One region of the Pseudarthrobacter sp. NPDC058119 genome, then DNA from elsewhere that is predicted to be linked to it. Evidence: predicted binding sites of a transcription regulator. Region 1 holds the regulator's gene; each other region holds the start of a gene.
The links. Region 1 encodes Rex, which represses fermentation and respiration genes when NADH is low (regulators of the CRP and FNR family bind a similar motif). Its sites were predicted from a motif close to CTTGTGAANNNNTTCACAAG; they were not measured.
Positions count from the first base shown of each region.

Region 2: a site for Rex is predicted at 3,958-3,977, ahead of araB (ribulokinase). Genes of this name have one in related genera too.
Region 3: a site for Rex is predicted at 3,794-3,813, ahead of ACFVTD_RS16475 (glyceraldehyde-3-phosphate dehydrogenase). Genes of this name have one in related genera too.

Region 1 covers NZ_JBHVTN010000001.1:934,673-941,825, forward strand. The annotation lists gene ACFVTD_RS04455 (cytochrome c biogenesis protein ResB) at 1-669, opposite strand, end outside; gene ACFVTD_RS04460 (cytochrome c biogenesis CcdA family protein) at 669-1,424, opposite strand; gene ACFVTD_RS04465 (TlpA family protein disulfide reductase) at 1,440-2,051, opposite strand; gene ACFVTD_RS04470 (histidine phosphatase family protein) at 2,054-2,734, opposite strand; gene ACFVTD_RS04475 (YceI family protein) at 2,950-3,498, shown strand; gene ACFVTD_RS04480 (hypothetical protein) at 3,725-4,507, shown strand; gene ACFVTD_RS04485 (redox-sensing transcriptional repressor Rex) at 4,577-5,281, opposite strand; gene ACFVTD_RS04490 (glutaredoxin family protein) at 5,292-5,546, opposite strand; gene ACFVTD_RS04495 (HAD family hydrolase) at 5,625-6,443, shown strand; gene ACFVTD_RS04500 (30S ribosomal protein bS22) at 6,497-6,595, opposite strand; gene ACFVTD_RS04505 (helix-turn-helix domain-containing protein) at 6,747-6,959, opposite strand; gene ACFVTD_RS04510 (3-deoxy-7-phosphoheptulonate synthase) at 7,125-7,153, opposite strand, start outside.
Region 2 covers NZ_JBHVTN010000014.1:29,521-36,673, forward strand. The annotation lists gene mmsB (multiple monosaccharide ABC transporter permease) at 1-1,079, opposite strand, end outside; gene mmsA (multiple monosaccharide ABC transporter ATP-binding protein) at 1,084-2,613, opposite strand; gene chvE (multiple monosaccharide ABC transporter substrate-binding protein) at 2,721-3,851, opposite strand; gene araB (ribulokinase) at 4,121-5,881, shown strand; gene ACFVTD_RS20765 (L-ribulose-5-phosphate 4-epimerase) at 5,878-6,606, shown strand; gene araA (L-arabinose isomerase) at 6,653-7,153, shown strand, end outside.
Region 3 covers NZ_JBHVTN010000008.1:8,466-15,618, forward strand. The annotation lists gene msrA (peptide-methionine (S)-S-oxide reductase MsrA) at 1-126, opposite strand, end outside; gene ACFVTD_RS16450 (Nif3-like dinuclear metal center hexameric protein) at 226-1,149, shown strand; gene ACFVTD_RS16455 (zinc ribbon domain-containing protein) at 1,211-1,948, shown strand; gene ACFVTD_RS16460 (YaaA family protein) at 1,976-2,740, opposite strand; RNA gene rnpB (RNase P RNA component class A) at 2,798-3,184, shown strand; gene ACFVTD_RS16470 (TspO/MBR family protein) at 3,229-3,762, shown strand; gene ACFVTD_RS16475 (glyceraldehyde-3-phosphate dehydrogenase) at 4,030-5,508, shown strand; gene ACFVTD_RS16480 (hypothetical protein) at 5,574-5,783, shown strand; gene ACFVTD_RS16485 (HNH endonuclease family protein) at 5,911-6,708, shown strand; gene def (peptide deformylase) at 6,730-7,153, opposite strand, start outside.

The DNA.
Region 1 (7,153 bases):
GCCGCTGTACCCGAACAGGCCGCCGGCGGCCACGGACACCAGCACGCCGATGAGTGCGGTGTGGAAGACCAGGTTGCCCACTTCCTTCATGAAGCCGCGTTCGGCACCCAGGGACGGAAGGGCGCCGTCGGCATCCCTGACCTCCACCCGGTAGCCGCGCTTGCGCAGCACCGCCGCAGCACCGTTGATGGCGTCCGACGCCGGGATGGCGGCGCCGGAGGGGATCACCAGGGTGCCGTATTCGGGCAGCCGGGAGAGCCGCTGCGGTGTCCGCGGCGGCTGGGAGCGCATGGCCTTGTAGTGGGCGATGGCGCGGGGCACCACGCAGCCGATCAGGGAGATGAACAGCAGCAGGTAGATCGCCGAGAACCACACCGAGGAGTAGACGTCGTAAAGCTGCAGGGTGTCCAGCAGCTTGCCGTACTCCGGGTGGTCCTTGATGTACTGGGTGACCGTGGCCGGGTTGGCGGGCCGCTGCGGGAACAGTGATCCAGGGACGGCGGCGACGGCGAGGAGCAGCAGCAGGAACAGCGCTGTGCGCATGCTGGTCAGCTGGGTCCAGGCCCACCGCAGCATGCCCTTGGGTCCCAGGGCCGGAAGGGAGGCCTGGGCTTTCGCCGCTGCTACGGGGGCGGATTGCTTCTTCTTTACGTTCACACGCTCGCTCATCAGATCGGCAACTTCACGTCGGTTTGGAACCAGTACTGCAGCCCGGTCACCCAGGCACCCCACACCCCGGTAGCCATCAGGATCCCGAGCGCCACCAGGATCCCGCCGCCGGTCCGCTGGATGGCCAGGCGGTGCTTGCGGAAGAACGCCATGACGCCCATCCCACGGCGCAGGGCCAGTGCGATCAGCAGGAACGGTATGCCAAGTCCCAGGCTGTAGACAAAGGCCAGGAATGCACCCTTGGCGGCAGAGGATCCGCCGGAGAGGCTGAGCAACTGCACGGCGGAGTAGGTTGGCCCGATGCAGGGGGCCCAGCCCAGGCCGAAGGTCAGGCCCAGCAGCGGCGCTCCCCAGAGTCCGGCGGGCGGCTTGGCGTGGATCTTCGCGTCACGCTGCAGCCAGCTGAAGCCGCCCATGAAGACGATGCCCATGATGATGACCAGGACCCCCAGGAGCTGGGTGATCCAGGCATTCTGGCTGCCCGTGATCAGGGTGCCCAGCTGGCCGAACGCACCACCCAGCAGGACGAAGATCACGGAGAAGCCCAGGACGAACAATCCAATGCCCGCCAGCATCCGCCCGCGTTTCTGCTTTTGCAGGTCCACGCCGCTCAGGCCGGTCACGTAGCCCAGGTAGCCGGGAACCAGGGGAAGGACGCAGGGCGAAAGGAAGGACACCAGGCCTGCCAGCAGGGCCACTGGTATGGCGAGCAGGAGGGAGCCGCTGAGGATGGCTTCGGCGAAGGGGCTGTTCACGGTCCCGGGCCGTCCCTATTCCGCCACGGCGGCGGTGATGAGGGCTTTCAGGGTGCCCTTCTCGATTTCGCCGAGGACGCGGGAGGCCACCCGTCCCTGCTTGTCCAGCACCAGGGTAGTAGGGACGGCGCCGGGCGGGACCAGGCCAGACACGGAGAGCAGGACGCCGCCGTCCTTGTCGTCGAAGCTGGGGTAGGTCAGGTTGAAGGTCTTCTCGAATGCTTCGGCCGTGGGCTTCTCGTCCCGGAGGTTAACGCCGAAGAACTGCACGCCCTGGTCCTTGAACTCCTGGTGCAGCTCCTCCAGGAGCGGTGCCTCCACGCGGCATGGTGCGCAGGCGGCGAACCAGAAGTTCAGCACGCTGACCTTGCCCTGGAAATCGGCTGGGGTCACCTTGTCGCCGCTGAAGAGCGCGCCCTGGATCTGCACGGCTTCCTTGCGGTCCGCGGCGGCGAACTCCGTTACGGAGCCGTCACCGGCAACATAGTTCTTGTTGTCGCCTGCCTTGGCCTGCTTGGCCAGTGCATCCTCCTGGGCGCAGCCGGAAAGGCCGAGGGTCAGCGCGGTCAGGGCCAGGCCGCCTGCCGAGAGCAGGCTGCGGCGCGAGGGAAGGTTGTTGTTGCTCACTGCTAGGCTCCAGGGGTGCTGGCGGCACCGGGAAGAAGGGACGCCGCAGGCTCGCTGTACTCCACCCGCACAAGCGAGCCGTCGTCGTCGAAAACCAGGGACGTTAGGGATGTCAGGGTGCACTCGCGCTTGCGCGGATCGTGCCACAGGGGGCGGCCTTCGGCGCTCAGGCGGGCCGCCCAGATGGGCAGCTGGTGGCTCACGAGGATCGCCTCGGGGCCTGCGGCACCAAAATCTCCGGCGGCCAGTTCGATGGCCTGCAGCCGCGCGTCCTGGACTGCAGCCGCCACCCTTGCCGCCTGCTGCTTGTACGGCTCGCCCCACGACGGGCGCAGCGGGTTGACCAGCCGCGGCCAGTGCTTTGGCCGGCGCAGTTCGGCCTTGGTGACCTTCATGCCCTCGAAGTAGTTTTCCGCCTCGATGATGCGCTGGTCGGTATGGATCTGCAGGCGCAGCGCTTCCGACGTCGGCCGTGCGGTTTCCTGCGCACGGTCCAGCGGCGAGGCGGCCAGGTAGGTGATCCGGGCTCCGCGTTCGGCGCGCTGACGGAAGTGGTCGGCCAGGGTTCGGGCCATCTCCTGCCCCAGCTCGGAGAGGTGGAATTCGGGGAGCCGTCCATAGAGAACGCCGTCGGGATTGTGGACCTCGCCGTGGCGGAGCAGATGGACAGTGGCTTGGGGCATGTTTACCAGTTTCTCAAAGATGGCGTGCGATCCGAAATCTCCCGGACGCGCTTTCTACAAAGAGTAGAACTTAAGTTTCTGAAGAAATGTTCCGAAACCGGGAACAAAACATGCAAACGCATGTTTATACTGGATGCAGCAAGATAGTTGAGGCTTCAACCGATGAAGGTTCAACCGCAGGACCACAGCAGGCATACACACCAAGGAGCAACATCATGGCACTTCCCGCAGACGTCACCACCGGCACCTGGACCCTGGACAACTCGCACAGCGAAATCGGCTTCACCGTCCGTCACGCGGGCATCAGCAAGGTCCGCGGCCAGTTCAAGGAAGCGGAGGCCACCCTGGACCTCGCCGACAACGTGGCCGACTCTAAGGTCAACGCCACCATCAAGACCGCCAGCTTCGACTCCGGCGACGTCAACCGCGACGGCCACGTCCGCGGCGAAGACTTCTTCGACGTCGAGAACTTCCCGGAGATCTCCTTCGTTTCCAACGCGATCGTCCCCAAGGGCGACGCCTACGAGCTCCAGGGCGACCTCACCATCAAGGGCGTCACCCGTCCCGTGGCCCTCGAGACCGAGCTCCACGGCGTGGCCGTCGATCCGTTCGGCAACACCCGCGCCGGCCTCACCGCCGAGACCACCATCAGCCGCAAGGACTTCGGCCTCACCTGGAACGCCGTTCTCGAAGCCGGCGGCGTGCTGGTCAGCGACAAGGTTGCCATCAACCTGGAACTGGCCTTCATCGCCCCCGCAGCATAATTTTTTCCCACCCGGCGCACCCCGGCACCAGGCCTTCCCGGCCCGGCGCCGGGGTGCGGTTGTTTAACCACCCCCGGGCATGGGCTCAAATGCGGACGTGAATCCCGCCCGAATCACCGATATCACCGCCCGCCGGGGGTACGGTGGAGCTAAGCCATGCTGGGGGGAAGGCTGAGGACCGAATCCCGGCAGCCTACCTGGATCCCGACCTGCAGAAGGAACGCCCATGAGTACTCCTCCCGTCCCGCCTCCCGCGCCCCAAGACCCGTATTCCGGCAATGACCAGTCCGGCAGCCAGCAGCCCGGCCCCGAGCAGCCGCGCTACGGCCAGAACGCACCCCAGTATGGCCAGAATGCACCGCAGTACGGGCAGAACCAGCCCCAGTACGGCTCGCAGCCGCCGGCAGCACCGCAGTACGGCCAGGGTGCACCGCAGTACGGTTCCCAATATGGCCAGAAGGCACCCCAGTACGGGCAGTCGCCCTATGGCCAGTCCCCGTACGGCCAGTACCCCTCGGAGCAGCCGCAGCCGGCGGGAAGCAACGGCGTCCCGCAGCTGGTGAACATCTCGTTCTGGCTCCTGATTGCGGCTGCCGTGATCTTCGTCATCTCCCTGCTCACCGGGCTCACCCAGCTCGATGATCCACAGTTCCGGCAGGCTTTTGAGCAGCAGGTGAAATCCAGCGGTGCGGCCGTGACGTATGACGACATCAAGAGCGTCATCGCCGGCACGCTGGTGGTCTTCGCCATCATCGGCGTCGCGCTCTACCTGCTGGTGGCGTTCTTTGTCCGCAAGGGCAAGAACTGGGCACGCATCCTCGGGACCGTGTTCGCAGCACTGTCCGTGTTGGGCCTGTTCGGGGTCCCCACCTTCGGAACGCTTGGGACTGTCCTGGGCATCGCCGCCATTGTCCTGCTCTACCTCCCGGCTGCTGCCCCGTATTTCCGGAAGCAGCAGCCGTTTGCCAACCCTTATTCCGGCGGCTTCGGCAACCCTTACGGGCGGTAACGCCAACGGCAGAACGCAGCGGCGGCCCGGGATGTCCAGCATCCCGGGCCACCGCTTTTAATCCTGCCCCTAGGCCGTCTGCCCCGGCGCCTGCGCCCGCTGGGCGTGATAGGCCAGGATCTGGAGCTCCGTGGCCATGTCCACTTTGCGGAGGTTGACTCCTTCAGGGACCTGCAGCATGACAGGTGCAAAGCTGAGCACGCTGTGCACGCCTGCCGCCACCACACGGTCGCAGATTCCCTGGGCCACCGCCGCGGGAAGTGCCAGCACCACCATGTTTGCCCCGGTGCGGTGGAGGACGGTCTCGAGGTCTGCCACGTCGCTGACCCGCAGCCATCCCACTTCGTTGCCCACCACCATCTGGTCGGCGTCGAAAATGGCCACCACGTCGAAGCCCCGGGATTCGAAGCCGCCGTAGCGGGCCAGTGCCTTGCCCAGGTTTCCGGCTCCAACGATGGCCACTTTCCAGTCATGCGTCAGGCCCAGGGCCGCAGCGATGTGGCGGCTCAGGTACTGCACCTCGTAGCCCACTCCCCTGGTTCCGTAGGAGCCCACGTGGGAGAGGTCCTTGCGCAGCGTGGAGGAACTGACGCCGGAGGCTTCCGCCAGCGATTCGGAGGAGACACGCTCAACGCCCTCGGCCAGCAGCGTGTTCAGGGCGCGGAGGTAGAGCGTCAACCGGGCCACGGCAGCGGGCGGAATTTGTTTGGCCGGTGCGCCCGCGGTATCCGGTACGTCCGGCACAGGCTGGGGGGTCGAATCCAAGGACGTCACTCGCATCCCCCTACTTGGCCATGGCGCGCTGCAGGACGCGTTCCAGCCGGGCTTCGTCGATTTTCCAGAAATCGCGCTGCACCCCGTCCACCAGGACCACGGGGACCTCTTCTGCGTAGCGCTCCCGCAGCTCAGGCTGGTTGTCCACCAACTCTTCGCTCCATTCAAGGCCCAGCGAGGCAGTGACCCGGCCGACGGCGTCGCGGGCCTCTTCGCAGAGGTGGCAGTCAGCTTTGGTGACCAGGACGACGCGGGGGGTAGCCATGGCTTAACGGTATCGCCGTTCGCGCCGTGCAGGTGACGCCGACGGCGCCGGCCGGGTGGATTGACTAGACTCAAGTCCATGCCCGAGGAGAAATACGTCGCCGTCGTTACACGGCCGGTTGCTGCCCCGCAGCCCGGTGAGGCGGCGTTTTTCGACGTGGACAACACCTTGATGCGCGGTGCCAGCCTCTTCCACGTGGCCCGCAAGATGCACCAGCGGGGGGCGTTCACGCTGACCCAGGCCGCCGGGTTCGCGTGGAAGCAGTTCAAGTTCGTGGCGCGCGGGGAAAACATCGACGACGTCCATGCGGTCCGCGATTCGGCCCTGACCCTCGCCGCCGGCATCACCGTGGACGACATCAAGGCACTGGGTGAAGAGGTCTACGACGAGATGATCGCCTCGCGGATCTGGCCGGGCGCCAAGGCCCTGGCCGAACAGCACCTCCGGGTGGGCCGCCGCGTCTGGCTGGTAACGGCCACGCCCATCGAAGTGGCCACGGTGATCTCCACCCGGCTGGGGCTGACGGGGGCTTTGGGCACGGTGGGGGAAGTGCACGACGGCATGTACACCGGACGCCTGGTGGGAGACATCCTCCACGGTTCGGCCAAGGCAGTAGCGGTGCAGGCCATCGCGGACCAGGAGGACCTGGACCTCAAGCGCTGCTGGGCGTACAGCGACTCCTACAACGACGTTCCGCTGCTCTCGCTGGTGGGCCACCCAGTAGCCATCAACCCGGACGCCAAGCTCCGCCGGCACGCCCGCGACCGGAACTGGCCGGTCTATGATTTCCGCGCCGGCCGCCGCGCCGCCACCGTTGGGCTCAAGGCGGCGACCTTCGGCGGCGCCGTCTACGGCCTCTGGAAGGGCTTCGCCCGCATCCGCGGCCCCCGGGCATAAAAATGCCCGCCGCCTTGGAAGGCGACGGGCATTTCACGCTGTTCGAAGTATTGCTACTTCTTGTTGCGGCGCTGGTGACGGGTCTTGCGAAGCAGCTTGCGGTGCTTCTTCTTGGCCATACGCTTGCGACGCTTCTTGATAACTGAACCCACGAAAGTTCCTTACAAACTAGATGCAGTACCTGCCTGATGGGGAATGTCCGTGGACAAAGCTACGAACTGAACAACTGACAGATTCTTACAATGACGTAAAACGTTCCTTAACAGGGTACCGCTTATCGGGAGCGGCTCAGGACAGGCCGCCTCAGGCGGTCTCGGTGTGGCCGTCCACAACAGCGCCCTTAAGGTACTGTTCGACGGCGTTTTCGGGGACCCGATAGGAGCGGCCGAAGCGCACCGCGGGCATTTCGCCGGAGTGGACCAGGCGGTAGACGGTCATTTTGGAGACGCGCATGACCTCGGCCACTTCAGCCACGGTCAGGAACTTCGCGTTGGAGAAGTTCTGTTCTGCCGACATTTCCCTATTTTCCTTTGCTGACGGATGGACAACAGTGACCCCAGGTACGTGCCAATGCGGTGTTCCGATGCTGAGCCATCCACCAACCACCTAAATAGATACTCTAGATGTTCATGTGGCAGATGTGAAAGTAGTGGCCTCCCCTATTTCGCCCCTATTTCGCCCCTAATTCTGCTGCCGGCGCTTCCGTGCCG
Region 2 (7,153 bases), on a different contig from region 1:
ATGGACATGCCGTTGTTCAGTACGCCCATGATGAGGCCACCGATCATGGCTCCGGCCACTGTTCCGATGCCGCCGGTGACGGCGGCGCCGCCAATGAATGCAGCGGCGATGGAATCGAGCTCGAAGCCGGTTCCGCCGGCGGGCTGGGCGGAGTTGAGCCGGGCGGTGAACACCAGGCCGGCCAGGGCAGCAAGGACGCCCATGTTCACGAAGAGCCGGAACGTGACGGCCTTGGTTTTGATGCCTGACAGTTCAGCGGCGTGGAGGTTGCCGCCGATGGCGTACGTGTGGCGGCCGAAGACGCTGTTGTTCATGAGGGCGGTGTACGCGATCACCAGTGCGGCCAGGACCACCAGGACGATCGGGGTGCCCCGGTAGGAGGCCAGCAGGAACGTGATGATGAGCATCAGCAGCGCGGTGAAGGCGGTCTTGATGACAAACCAGACCAGGGGTTCGCTTTCGAGATCGAACTTCCGGCGGATCCTGCGCTCCTTGAAGGCCTGGATCAGCAGGGCCGCCGTGGCGCCGACGCCCAGGATCACGGTGAGCCATTCCAGCACGGAGGTGCCGCCGGAAATGTCCGGAAGGAAGCCGCCGCCCAGGGCCCGCAGTTCGGCGGGGAACGGGGTGATCTGCTGGTTCTTGAGGGTGATGAGCGTCAGCCCGCGGAAGATCAGCATGCCCGCCAGCGTGACGATGAAGGCGGGAATCCCGACGTAGGCGATCCAGTAGCCCTGCCAGGCACCCACCAGGGCGCCGACCAGCAGGCAGGCGGGGATGGCCGCCCACCACGGCCAGCCCCAATGCACGATCATGACGCCGGCGACCGCACCGATGAACCCGGCCACCGAGCCGACGGAAAGGTCGATGTGCCCGGCGATGATCACCATCACCATGCCGATGGCCAGGATGAGGATGTAGCTGTTCTGGACCACCAGGTTGGTGACGTTTTGCGGTTCCAGCAGGATTCCGCCGGTCAGGCCCTGGAACAGCAGGACGATCAGGATCAGGGCAACGAAGATGCCAACCTGGCGGAGGCGGCTGGTGAGGAATCCAAGCGATTCTCGTAGGGCGGACATGTCGCTATTCCTTCTCTTTGGTCATGTAGTGCATCAGGGTTTCCTGGGTGGCGTCGGCGATGGGCACTTCTCCGGTGATGTGGCCGGCGGCGAGGGTGTAGATGCGGTCGCAGATTCCCAGGAGTTCCGGGAGTTCCGAGGAAATGACAATGACGGCTTTTCCTTCGGCCGCGAGTTTGGCGATGATCGTGTAGATCTCATACTTGGCGCCGACGTCGATGCCGCGGGTGGGTTCATCGAGGATGAGTACGTCGGGGTCGGAGAACATCCATTTGCTGAGCACCACCTTCTGCTGGTTGCCACCGGACAGCTTCCCGGTAACGGCGGCCACGGACGGGGCCTTGATGTTCATGCTCCTGCGGTAGCCGTTGGCCACCACCGTCTCCTGGTTCTTGTCCACGAAGCCGCGTTTTGCGAGCTTGCGCAGTGCCGCCAGGGAGATGTTCCGCTTGATGTCCTCGATGAGGTTCAGGCCGTAGTGCTTGCGGTCTTCCGTGGCGTAGGCGATGCCGTGCCTGATGGCGTCGGACACGGTGGCGGTGTTGATTTCTTCGCCGTATTTGTAGACCTTGCCGGAGGTGGCGGTGCCGTAGGTCCGGCCGAAGACGCTCATGGCGAGCTCGGTGCGCCCGGCGCCCATGAGGCCGGCCAGCCCTACCACCTCACCTTTCCTGACGTGCAGGTTGGCGTTGTTGACCACCATGCGGCTGTGGTCCTGGGGGTGGCGCACGGACCAGTCCTCGATCCGCAGGACTTCTTCGCCGATGTTCGGTTCGCGGTCCGGATACAGGCTTTCCAGGTCGCGGCCCACCATGCCGCGGATGATCCGTTCCTGGGTGATCTGGCCTTCGTCGAGCCGCAGGGTCTCGATGGTCTTGCCGTCCCGGATGATGGTGACGGCGTCCGCCACCCTTCGGATCTCATTGAGTTTGTGGCTGATGATGATGCTGGTGACGCCCTGTCCCTTCAGGTGGAGGATCAGGTCCAGCAGGTGGCCCGAGTCCTCGTCATTGAGGGCGGCCGTGGGTTCGTCCAGGATCAGCAGCTTCACTTCCTTGGACAGGGCCTTGGCGATTTCCACCAGCTGCTGCTTGCCCACGCTGATGTGCTGCACCGGTGTGACCGGGTTTTCGTCGAGGCCCACGCGGGCCAGCAGCTTGGCGGCCTCCAGGTTGGTCTTGCGCCAGTCCACCCATCCGTTGGTGGCCTGTTCGTTGCCGAGGTAGATGTTCTCGGCAATGGAAAGGTACGGGCTCAGGGCCAGTTCCTGGTGGATGATGACAATTCCGCGCTTCTCGCTGTCCGAGATGCTGGAGAAGTTGCAGGGTTCGTTCTCGAAGAGGATCTCCCCGTCGAAGGAGTTGTGTGCATAGACGCCGGACAACACTTTCATGAGCGTTGATTTGCCGGCTCCGTTTTCGCCGCAGATGGCGTGGACTTCGCCACGGTTGACATCCAGGGTGACGTCCTGGAGGGCCTTCACGCCCGGGAACGTCTTGGTGATTCCTCGCATCTGAAGAATGGGTGTGTTCATCGGTCAATTCCCACTGACTGGTCGGAGCTGGGCCGTCCTGCTGCTGCAGGAGGCGGCGGGCGGGGCTGTGGCCGGATGGAGGTCCGGTCACAGCCCCCGGACGCTGACTACTTGACGTCGGAGTCCTTGTAGTAACCCGAGTCGATCAGTTCCTTCTGGTAGTTGTCCTTGGTGATGATCACGGACTTCAGCAGGAAGGCCGGGACAACCTTGACCTTGTTGTTGTAGGTCTTGGTGTCGTTGGTCTCCGGTTCCTGTCCCTTGAGGACGGCATCGACCATCTTGACGGCCTGCGCGCCGAGCTGGCGGGTGTCCTTGAAGATGGTGGAGTACTGCTCGCCGGCAATGATGGACTTGACGGAGCCCTTTTCGGCGTCCTGGCCGGTAACAACCGGGAGGCTGCCCTTGGCGTAGCCACCGGTGCTGGTGAGGGCCGAGATGATGCCGATGGACAGGCCGTCATACGGGGACAGGACGCCGTTCAGCTTGGTGCCGGAGCTGTAGGCGGAGGTGATGATGTCCTCCATGCGCTTCTGGGCCACGGGTGCCTGCCAGCGAAGAACGGCGGCCTGTTCGAACTTGGTCTGGCCGCTGGGGACCTTCAGGGTGCCTGCGTCCATGTACGGCTTGAGGGTGTCCATGGCGCCGGTCCAGAAGAAGTTGGCGTTGTTGTCGTCGGGGCTGCCGGCGAAGAGTTCGATGTTGAACGGGCCCTTGCCGTCCACCTTCTTGCCGCTGGCATCGACGAGGCCCAGGCCGGTCAACAGCGAGGTGGCCTGCTGGACACCCACCGTGTAGTTGTCGAACGTGGTGTAGTAGTCCACGTTGGGCGTGCCGTTGATCAGGCGGTCGTAGGCGATGACCTTGACGTTCTGCTCCTTGGCCTTGGCCAGGACGTCGGTCAGGGTGGTGCCGTCAATGGCGGCGATAATCAGGGCCTTGGCGCCCTTGGTCAGCATGTTCTCGATCTGCGACACCTGCGTGGGGATGTCGTCGTTGGCGAACTGGAGGTCCGTCTTGTAGCCGAGGTCCTTCAGGGACTTCTCCACGTTGGCGCCATCGGCGATCCAGCGTTCGGACGTCTGCGTGGGCATCGAGATCCCAACCAGCGAATCGCTGGGCTTCGCGGCACTCCCGGACTCGGTTGCGGCCCCACCCCGGGTGCCGCAGCCGGTGGCGCCCACCGTCAGGGCGAGGACAAGGGCCACCGCGCCCATGAGTTTTTTGATTCTCACCATTTTCTCCTTCCGCGGCAGCACTGCCACGAAGTGTTGGTGGACCAGGCAGCACCAGTGCTTCCCGGTCCTGGCCACATTGTTGATGTGTCGGTTCAATATAGACTGATTTGTGAACGCTAACAAGAGTGTCCAGCTGGAAATTCGAAAACTTTCCAGCCTCATTGACTTCCAGTTTGTTAGCGTTCACACTAACTGCAGCACGTAGCTCGACCCTGACCCCTACAAAACCGGTAATGAGGCCCATGCCTCCCGGACGGAGGCAAACCCCCATGCCAGATGCGCTGACCACTTCCAGCTCCGATTCCCGCCATGACCACTGCGTCATCGGCGTGGATTACGGGACCCTTTCAGGCCGCGCCGTGGTGGTGCGCGTCCGCGACGGCAAGGAACTGGGCAGCGCCGTCCATGAGTATGCCCACGCGGTGGTCACCGATTCCCTGCCACGGGATACAGCGGGCGACGACGGTGCCCGGCTTCCGGGGGAATGGGCACTACAGGTGCCCAACGACTACCGCGAGGTCCTGCGGACCGCTGTCCCCGCTGCCGTGGCGGACGCGGGGATCGACCCGGCCGCCGTCGTCGGGATTGCCACCGACTTCACGGCCTGCACCATGGTGCCGGTCATTGCCGACGGCACACCCTTGAACGAACTGCCCGCCTTCGCCAACCGCCCGCACGCCTACGTCAAGCTCTGGCGCCACCACGCGGCGCAGGGCCAGGCCGACCGGATCAACCGGCTCGCCGCCGAACGTGGCGAAGACTGGCTTCCCCGCTACGGGGGGTTGATCTCCTCCGAATGGGAGTTCGCGAAAGGGCTGCAGCTGCTGGAAGAGGACCCGGAGGCGTACGCCGCGATGGACCATTGGGTGGAGGCGGCGGACTGGATCGTCTGGCAGCTCTGCGGCCGGTATGTCCGCAACGCCTGCACTGCCGGTTATAAGGGCATCTACCAGGATGGCCGGTATCCGTCCGAAGAGTTCCTGGCCGCCCTCAACCCGGACTTCAAGGACTTTGTCAGCTCCAAGCTGGAGCACACCATCGGCCGGCTGGGCGATGCCGCCGGCACCCTGACGGCGGAGGCTGCCGCCTGGACCGGGCTGCCGGAGGGCATCGCGGTGGCAGTGGGGAACGTTGACGCGCACGTCACGGCCCCGGCAGCGAAGGCCGTGGAACCCGGGCAACTGGTGGCGATCATGGGCACGTCCACCTGCCACGTCATGAACGGCACCGAACTGCGGGAGGTTCCGGGCATGTGTGGCGCCGTGGACGGTGGAATTGTCCCGGGCCTGTGGGGCTACGAGGCAGGACAGTCAGGGGTGGGGGACATCTTTGGCTGGTTCACCAGGCACGGCGTCCCGCCCGAATACCACCAGGCCGCCAAGGAGGCCGGCCTGGGAATCCACGAGTACCTCACCGAACTGGCGTCCCGGCAGGCCATTGGGGAGCACGGCTTGATCGCGCTCGATTGGCATTCAGGAAACCGTTCGGTCCTGGTGGACCACGAACTTTCCGGCACGGTGGTGGGCCAAACCCTGGCAACCAGGCCCGAGGACACCTACCGCGCCCTCCTGGAAGCCACAGCCTTTGGAACCCGCACCATCGTGGACGCCTTCCGCGACGCCGGAGTCCCGGTCAAGGAATTCATCGTTGCCGGCGGCCTGCTGAAGAACCGGCTCCTGATGCAGATCTACGCCGATGCCACCGGCCTCCAGCTGTCCACCATCGGCTCGGAACAGGGGCCGGCCCTGGGCTCTGCCATCCACGCCGCCGTCGCAGCGGGCGAGTACCCGAACATCCGCGAAGCCGCCGCGGCCATGGGCGCCGAGCCCGGGGAGGTCTACACCCCCATTCCGAAAAATGCAGCCGCCTACGACGAACTGTTCCAGGAATACCGGACCCTGCATGACTACTTCGGCCGCGGCGGGAACGATGTCATGCACCGGCTCAAGGCCATCCAGCGCAGGGCCGCCCACGCGGCCCGGCCTGGCGCAGGCTCCGTCGCCGAATCAACCGTGCGGGTGTCCGCATGACCGCCGGGACAGGCGCCGGAACCGGCCTCCTGGAAGCCATCGCCAGGATCCGGGCGGAGGTGTGCGCCCTGCACGCCGAGCTGACCCGGTATGGCCTGGTGGTGTGGACGGCGGGCAACGTCTCGGCGAGGGTTCCCGGCACCGACCTCATGGTGATCAAGCCGTCCGGTGTCTCGTACCAGGAGCTGACCCCGGAGCAAATGATCGTGACCGACCTGTACGGCACCCCGGTCAGGGGCACCAACGTTGGCGGCAACGGCACGGTGGACTGGGGCAATCCCGCGCTGTCGCCGTCGTCGGACACCGCCGCGCACGCCTACGTGTACCGGCACATGCCGGAGGTGGGCGGGGTGGTGCATACGCATTCCACCTACGCCACCGCCTGGGCCGCCCGGGGCGAGGCCATCCCGTGCGTGCTCACCATGATGGGGGACGAGTTCGGCGGCTCCATCCCGGTGGGCCCGTTCGCCCTGATCGGCGACGACTCGATAGGCCACGGAATTGTGGAGACGCTGAAGAATTCCACGTCCCCGGCGGTCCTGATGCAGAACCACGGCCCGTTCACCATCGGCAAGGATGCCCGCTCCGCCGTCAAGGCCGCCGTCATGTGCGAGGAAGTGGCGCGCACCGTGCACATTTCCCGGCAGTTGGGCGAGCCGCTGCCCATCGAGCAGGCCCACATCGACTCCCTTTACGCCCGCTACCAGAACGTCTACGGCCAATAACAAGCACCGGCCATAAACCGGCCAGAAAATCTTTCCAGGAGAATCCATGAGCACCGCTGCAACCACTTCCCTCGACGGCTACGAAGTCTGGTTCCTGACCGGCAGCCAGCACCTTTACGGCGAGGAGGTCCTCAAGCAGGTGGCGGCCCAGTCGCAGGAGATCGCCAACCAGCTCAATGCCTCCTCCGCGGTGCCCGTGCGCATCGTCTGGAAGCCGGTCCTGACCGACTCCGATGCCATCCGCCGCACCGCGCTGGAGGCCAACGCGGACGACTCCGTCATCGGCGTCACGGCCTGGATGCATACCTTCAGCCCGGCCAAGATGTGGATCTCCGGCCTGGACCTGCTGCGCAAGCCCCTGCTGCACCTGCACACCCAGGCCAACCGCGACCTGCCGTGGGCGGACATCGACTTCGATTTCATGAACCTGAACCAGGCGGCGCACGGCGACCGCGAGTTCGGCTACATCCAGTCCCGCCTGGGCATTGCCCGGAAGACCGTCGTCGGGCATGTCTCCAATCCGGACGTGGCACGCCAGGTGGGATCG
Region 3 (7,153 bases), on a different contig from region 1:
GTAGTAGTCCGGCTGCGGATCGTGGCCGCCGGTGTAGCCGGACACCACGGAGGTGACGCCCTTGGTCCGCTGGTAGACGGCGTCAAGGCACCAGAAGCACCCTCCGCCCAGAACAAAAGTTTTCATGACCTCTTCAATGGTTGACGGCGCCGGAAGATTCCCCGGCGCCCGGGCCCAGTGCCGCAAACTGCGGCGGCGCGAAGCCAATGGGGTAAAACTAAGACTATGGAACCTGTGGACACCGACGTTACCGGCCAGGCAGATCACGACGGCGACGCTCCTTCCGACACGCCGGCTGCGGCCGGTTCCGCGGACGCCCCCACACTGGCCGAACTGCTCCTTGCGGTTGAGGAACTGTGGCCGGAATCCCTGGCGGAGAACTGGGACGAGGTGGGACTCGTGGCAGGCCGTCCCTCGGCACCGGTTACGAAGGTGATGTTCGCGGTCGATCCCACCCTCGAGGTCATCGAGGAAGCGGTCGAGTGGGGAGCGGAACTGCTCATCACTCACCACCCCCTCCTGCTGAAGGGCGTCACATCCGTGGCGGCCACGTCGGCAAAGGGCAGGGCGGTCCACCGGCTCATTGAAACGGGAACGGCACTGCTGACCGTGCACACCAACGGGGACTCCGCCGTCGGTGGTGTCTCCGACGTCCTGGCCGATGCCTTGGGGCTCCAGGACGTCGTTCCCCTGACCGTGGCGGCCAACGGTCTGCCCGAGGAGGGTATCGGGCGGGTGGGGGACCTCGCGGATGCCATGAGCCTGGGTGACTTCGCGGCCCGGGTTTTCGGAATCCTCCCCTCGGTGGCCGGCGGCGTGCGTGTTTCCGGCGACAAGGACGGGCTGGTGCGGCGCATCGCGGTCTGCGGCGGAGCGGGGGATTCGCTGTTCAACGAGGTCCGCGCGAGCAGCGCCGACGTCTACGTCACCGCCGACCTCCGCCACCACCCGGCGTCAGAAGCGCGGGAGGCTGCCGACAACGGACGGCCATACCTGGTGGACGTGTCGCACTTTGCCAGCGAATGGCTGTGGCTGCCTGCCGCAGCCGCGGCCCTGGGCAACGTCCTGGCCGACCAGGGCCATGACGTGGAGATCCTGGTCAGTACCACCAACAGCGATCCGTGGGACTTCATCCTCACTCCCGGCTAGAGTCTAGGAAGCGCCGGTTCGGTGCCCGGTCCAGGCCGGAAGGGATCTAGCGGAGGTAAACGTGGCCAAGGCAGCACCGGCGGAACAGTTGAAGTTGCTCGAACTGCAGGGCCTGGACGCCAGGTTGAAGGGCCTCACCAACCGCCGCCGCACGCTCGAAAACGATCCCCGCATCAAGGACCTCGAGGCCGCCCTGTCCGTCGCCAACGGTGAACTGGGCGCGGCCAAGGTGGCTGTGCACGACGCCGAGGCTGCGCTGAAACGGGCCGAAGCCGACGTTGAACAGGTCGCCTCCCGGATCCAGCGTGACGAAGCACGGCTCAACAGCGGCACCGGCCTGTCCAAGGACCTGGTAGCACTGCAAAAGGACATTGCGTCCCTGAACAAGCGGCGCTCCGACCTTGAAGACGTCGAACTGGAGGTCATGGAGCGGCTGGACTCGCTGCGGGAACGGCAGGCGGCCCAGCAGCAGATCGTCGATGACATCCAGGGGTCCTTTGGAACCATCAGGGCCGAGCTCGATGCGGCCCTCGCGGAGGTCGAAACGGAAGCGGCAGGGCTTCGTGCCCAGCGCGGCGAATTCGCCCAGGGCCTGGACGCGGGCCTGCTGGCAGTTTACGAAAAGACGCTCGCGAAGCGCGGGGTGGGTGCCGCGCGGCTCTTCCACGGCACCTCGGAAGCCTCGGGAATGAAGCTCAGCCCGGGCGACCTCGCCGAGATCAAGGCAGCCGCTGCGGACGACATTGTGTTCTGCCCGGACTCGGGCGCCATCCTGGTCCGCTCTGACGAATGGTCCTAGGCGGCCGGCAGGCAACCGGCAGGGCTGTCAGCCCGGCAGGATGATGTTCAAGGCGTGCGGTTTGCGGGCGGTGCCGGGCACCAGCTCCGCCTCCCACCGTTCGCGCGCTGCCTTCAGAAGGTCCGACGCCGCCGCGGGGGCCTTTCCACGGCGCACCAGCAGGTGCCGGGCCAGTTCGCCGCGGGTGTGCTTGGCGAAGTGGCTCACCACTTTCCGGACTCCGCCGCTTTCGGTGAAGACGTTGACCGTGACGGTCTGCTCCGCCGGCGGAGCCCACGCCGCCGCATAGGTGCTGGACCGGCAGTCCACCAGCAGGTGCCCCTGGGCTGCGGCGCCCAGGGTATCCCCAAGCTGTTCCTTCCAGAACGGAGCCAGCCGCCCGACGTCGGGCAAGGACGTGCCCATGGACAACCGGTAGGCGGGGACGCTGTCGCCAAAGCGGAGGGCTCCCCACAACGCCGAGATCACCAGGACGGACTCATCGGCCTTGCGGCGCTGCACCGGCGTCAGGGTGCGGTAGCCGAGGGCGTCATACAGGACACCCGAATAGATGCTGTGGGCAGGGGCCGCCGGCTCGGCGTGCAGGCGTGTATTCCGCTCGACGTCGTCCCGCAGCGATGCCCCCACGCCCAGCAGGGCGAGGGCATCCTGGTGTGCGCTGACAGTGCCAAGCGCCTCGAGGACCTTGGCGCGGTACGGGTTGAGTTCCGGGAAGCCCAGGGCGGACCAGTCGACGGCGGGACCGCGGAGGGCGGGCGTCTTTCCTTCGGAAGGGGGAAGCAGAATCAGCACCGTCCGATCCTACCGGCGACAAAAGCGGCCGGCGGCGCCGGTACACTGGGAGCCGGATGGGACAGCCAGACGGCCGCGCGCCACGCGAGTGGCTCGAGGAACGTCCGGGCTCCGCAGGGCAGGGTGGTGGGTAACGCCCACTCGGGGTAACCCGCAGGCCAGTGCCACAGAAAACAGACCGCCTGCATTTCCAGCTCCGGCTGGGAAGGGCAGGTAAGGGTGAAACGGTGGTGTAAGAGACCACCAGCTTCCCGGGTGACCGGGAAGGCTAGGTAAACCCCACCCGGAGCAAGGCCAGACAGGACACGTTCGAGGGCTGCCCGCCCGAGTGTCCGGGTAGGCCGCTGGAGGGTGCCGGCAACGGTACTCGTAGATGGATGGCCGTCGCTCCCTTGCCGGTAACGGCAGGGAGAACAGAACCCGGCGTATCGGCTGTCCCATCCTTAAACCGCGTTTGACCACGGGCAATGCGTCGGGGATCCTGAACCGTGCCCGTAATTCCTGAAACCCGTCCCGCACCCGCAGCGGGCATTCCCGGCATCCGTTCACAGGGGTTGGCGCTCGCCGGTTTCCTGGCCCTTTCGGCGCTGGCCTGGCTGCTCTCCTCGGTCCCGATCATCCTCAATTCCGGCGGCTGGTACGCAGGCTCCGCGAAGGCGCCGTGGATGCCGCCGTCGTGGATGTTCCGCAGCACATGGATGCTGCTGTATGCGGGTGTGGCCACCGCGGCCTGGCTGGTTTGGCGGAGAGGCCGCCTGGCCGGCGGCACCCGCTCCGGGTACGTGGTCCAGTTGCTGCTCAACGCCGCCTGGCCCGTGACCTTCTTCGCCTTGTACCCAATGCTCGGGGCCGTGGCACTGTGGGCGGCCTTCGCCGTCATCTGCGCCCTGACCGCCACCCTCGCGTTCCTGATCCTGCGGTTCGGCCCGGTGGACGCCGCCGCCGGCTGCCTGGTTCTGCCGTATTTCTCCTGGCTGGTCTATTGCGCAAGCCTGAACCTGTACGCCGCCATCCACAACTGATTGCCCGCTACTGCATCCTTCCGGGCCGCCCCATGTGAGTGATTTCACGCAGCCCGAGCGTGTTCCGCGGACCGCGCCAAATTAGAATGGATCCCGGACGCAGGAGTTCTACCGCCGAAAGTTGCGTCCGCAACCGGCGGTTTTTCTTTGCACGCGATCCAGGTGCCTGGGGACCATCCCCTGCAGGTGCCGGTGCCCCTGGACATCATCAGGTGGCCTACATCCGTGTACGAAGACGTACACGGCTGAACCGAGGAAGGTATTTCTGTGAGCCAGACGTCTGATTCTTGTCTTGATACGTGGATGGGCCGGGAGGCCCTCGCCGAGGCCATGATCCCGGTCATCGGCAGGCTGTACCGCGAAAACAACGTGGTGACCAGCATCCACGGCCGGAGCCTGATCAACAAGTCCACCATGAACATCCTCAAGGCGCACCGGTTTGCGCGCCGGATGAGCAAGGACGAACTGCTCCTGGAGGACACGGCCCCCCTGCTGAACACGCTGGCCGGACTCGAACTCGGCGCCGCTGCGATCGACATCGCCCGGCTGAACCAGAAGTTCAAGGAGGAGGGCAACGGCGCCACCCTTGAGGAGTTCCTCCGCGCAGAACTCGCCGAGATCGTGGGCAAGCGGGGCGGCGACGACCGCACCAGCACCGACGTCGTACTCTACGGCTTTGGCCGGATCGGCCGCCTCCTGGCACGCCTCCTGATCGAAAAGGCCGGCGGTGGCCGCGGCCTGCGCCTGCGCGCCATCGTCGTGCGCCGCGGGTCCGACAACGACCTCTCCAAGCGCGCCAGCCTGCTGCGCCGCGACTCCGTCCACGGCTCGTTCGAGGGCACCATCCGTGTTGATGAGGCCGCCAACACCATCACGGCCAACGGCGTCCAGATCCAGGTCATCTACTCGAACGACCCCGCCACGATCGACTACACCGCCTACGGGATCAACAACGCCCTGGTGGTGGACAACACCGGCCGCTGGCGTGACGCCGAGGGCCTGTCCCAGCACCTGCAGAGCAAGGGCGTGGCCCGGGTCCTGCTGACCGCGCCGGGCAAGGGCGAACTGAAGAACATCGTCCACGGCATCAACCACCGCGACATCACGGACTCGGACAAGATCGTCTCCGCGGCGTCCTGCACCACCAACGCCATCACCCCGGTCCTGAAGGCCATCAACGACAAGTTCGGCGTGGTGCACGGCCACGTGGAAACCGTCCACTCCTTCACCAACGACCAGAATCTGATCGACAACTTCCACAAGGGCGACCGCCGCGGCCGTTCGGCAGCGCTGAACATGGTGATCACCGAAACCGGTGCCGCCAAGGCCGTGGCCAAGGCCCTGCCCGAACTCCTGGGCAAGCTCACCGGCAGCTCCATCCGCGTCCCCACCCCGGACGTTTCGCTGGCCATCCTGAACCTCACCCTCGAAAACGGCACCACCAAGGACGAGGTCAACAACTACCTGCGCGAAATGTCGCTGCATTCGGACCTGCGCAAGCAGATCGACTACATCGATTCGCCCGAGGTTGTCTCCACCGACTTCGTGGGCTCCCGCCGTGCCGGCATCGTGGACGGCCTGGCCACGGTGTCCACCGACAAGAACCTGGTCCTCTACGTCTGGTACGACAACGAGTTCGGCTACAGCTGCCAGGTGGTCCGCGTCATGGAAGAGATGGCAGGCGTGAACCCGCCGTCCTTCCCGGCCAAGGAAAGCGCCGCCGCCCTGGCGGCCATCGCAGTCTAGTAACAGTCAGGGCTTTCCCGGCTGGTTCACTGGAATCAGCCGGGAAAGCGGACCACACTGTTGGCATGGACAACGAATCGACACTTCAGCACGAAACCACCCTCGAGCACGCACTGGACGTTGCCAAGGCGAACCATAAGGAAGCCGTGCGCCTGCTGGAACGCGCCAGGGACGCCCATAAAACCGGTGACGTCACAGATGAACGGGTGCGCCAGCTCGAGAGCCTGCTGGCCGTGGCGGAAGAAGACCTTCGACGCGTCACCAGGGAACAGTAACCCCGGGGGAGGCCCACGGGTGCTGTGACCCATCACTCGTCCTCAACAGTGTGGATATCAGCGGCCGGGTGCACCCTTTGTCCTAGGCTCTTGGGGTGCCCGACTTTCCCTTCCCGGCGTCAGCCCCGTGAGTATCAGCTGGTCTGCCTACCGCCGCGCACGCCGCCGTTCCCGGCAGGCCTGGGCGCTTCTCGCCACCGCCGCAGCAGCCATCCTCGTGGCCCTGGCCTGGTTCTTCACCACCGGCCAGTTTGCAGCAGCCGGACCCGCGGCTGACGGGCCCACTGAGGCGCCGGTCTTCGACCCTGCCTGGATGAAGCCGGTGAAGGAGCCCAACCCGGTTCCCCCCGGCAGCGCCCTCGCTGCCCTTGACGGCCTGGCCGTCAAAGGCAGGGCGCCCAACACCGGCTACAGCCGTGAGGCCTTCGGCCAGGCCTGGCTTGATGTCGACCGGAACGGCTGCGACACCCGCAACGACATCCTTCGGAGGGACCTGGCCGGCGTGGTGTTCTCGGAGGGGTCCTCCTGCAAAGTGACGGCCGGACATTTCCGGGAACCCTATACGGGCCAGGACGTAGATTTCCAGCGCGGAGCCGAGAGCAGCCGCGCCGTCCAGATCGACCATGTGGTGGCACTGGGTGACGCCTGGCAAAAGGGGGCCCAGCGCCTGGCAGCCAAAGAACGCCAGAGCCTGGCCAACGATCCCCTGAACCTCGTCGCAGCCGACGGCGCCGCCAACCAGCAAAAGGGCGCGGGTGACGCCGCTACCTGGCTGCCGAAAAACACGGCCATCCGCTGCCATTACGTTGCCCGGCAGATCTCGGTAAAGGCCGCCTACGGGTTGTGGGTGACTGCGGCAGAGAAAGACGCCATGCAGCGCGTCCTTGCCGCCTGCCCCCAGCAGCAGACCATCACCGCAGGCTGACCGGACGCCTCCCGGACAGGATCAGTGGCCAAAGGGGTCAGGGTCCACCCCGGGCATCCAGGTCAGCCCCGGCACGCCCCAGCCGTTCTTCTTCGCCTGCTTCATGGCTTTGCGCGAATAGCGGTCCATCAGCCGGTTGACATAGAGCTTGCCGTCGAGGTGGTCATATTCATGCTGGATGACCCTGGCAAACCAGCCCGTTGCCTCGAACCGGACAGGTTCCCCGAACCCGTCGAAGCCTTCCACCCGGGCCCATTCTGCCCGTTTGAGCGGATACTGTTCACCCGGGAACGAAAGGCAGCCCTCTTCCTCCTCGTCGGGATCGGGAGCAGCACCGGAGACTTTGGACAGGGTCAGGACGGGATTCACCAGGACGCCGGTCGGGGGAGCGCCGTCGTCATTCGCGTACTTGTAGACGAAGATCCGCTTGCCAACGCCGACCTGC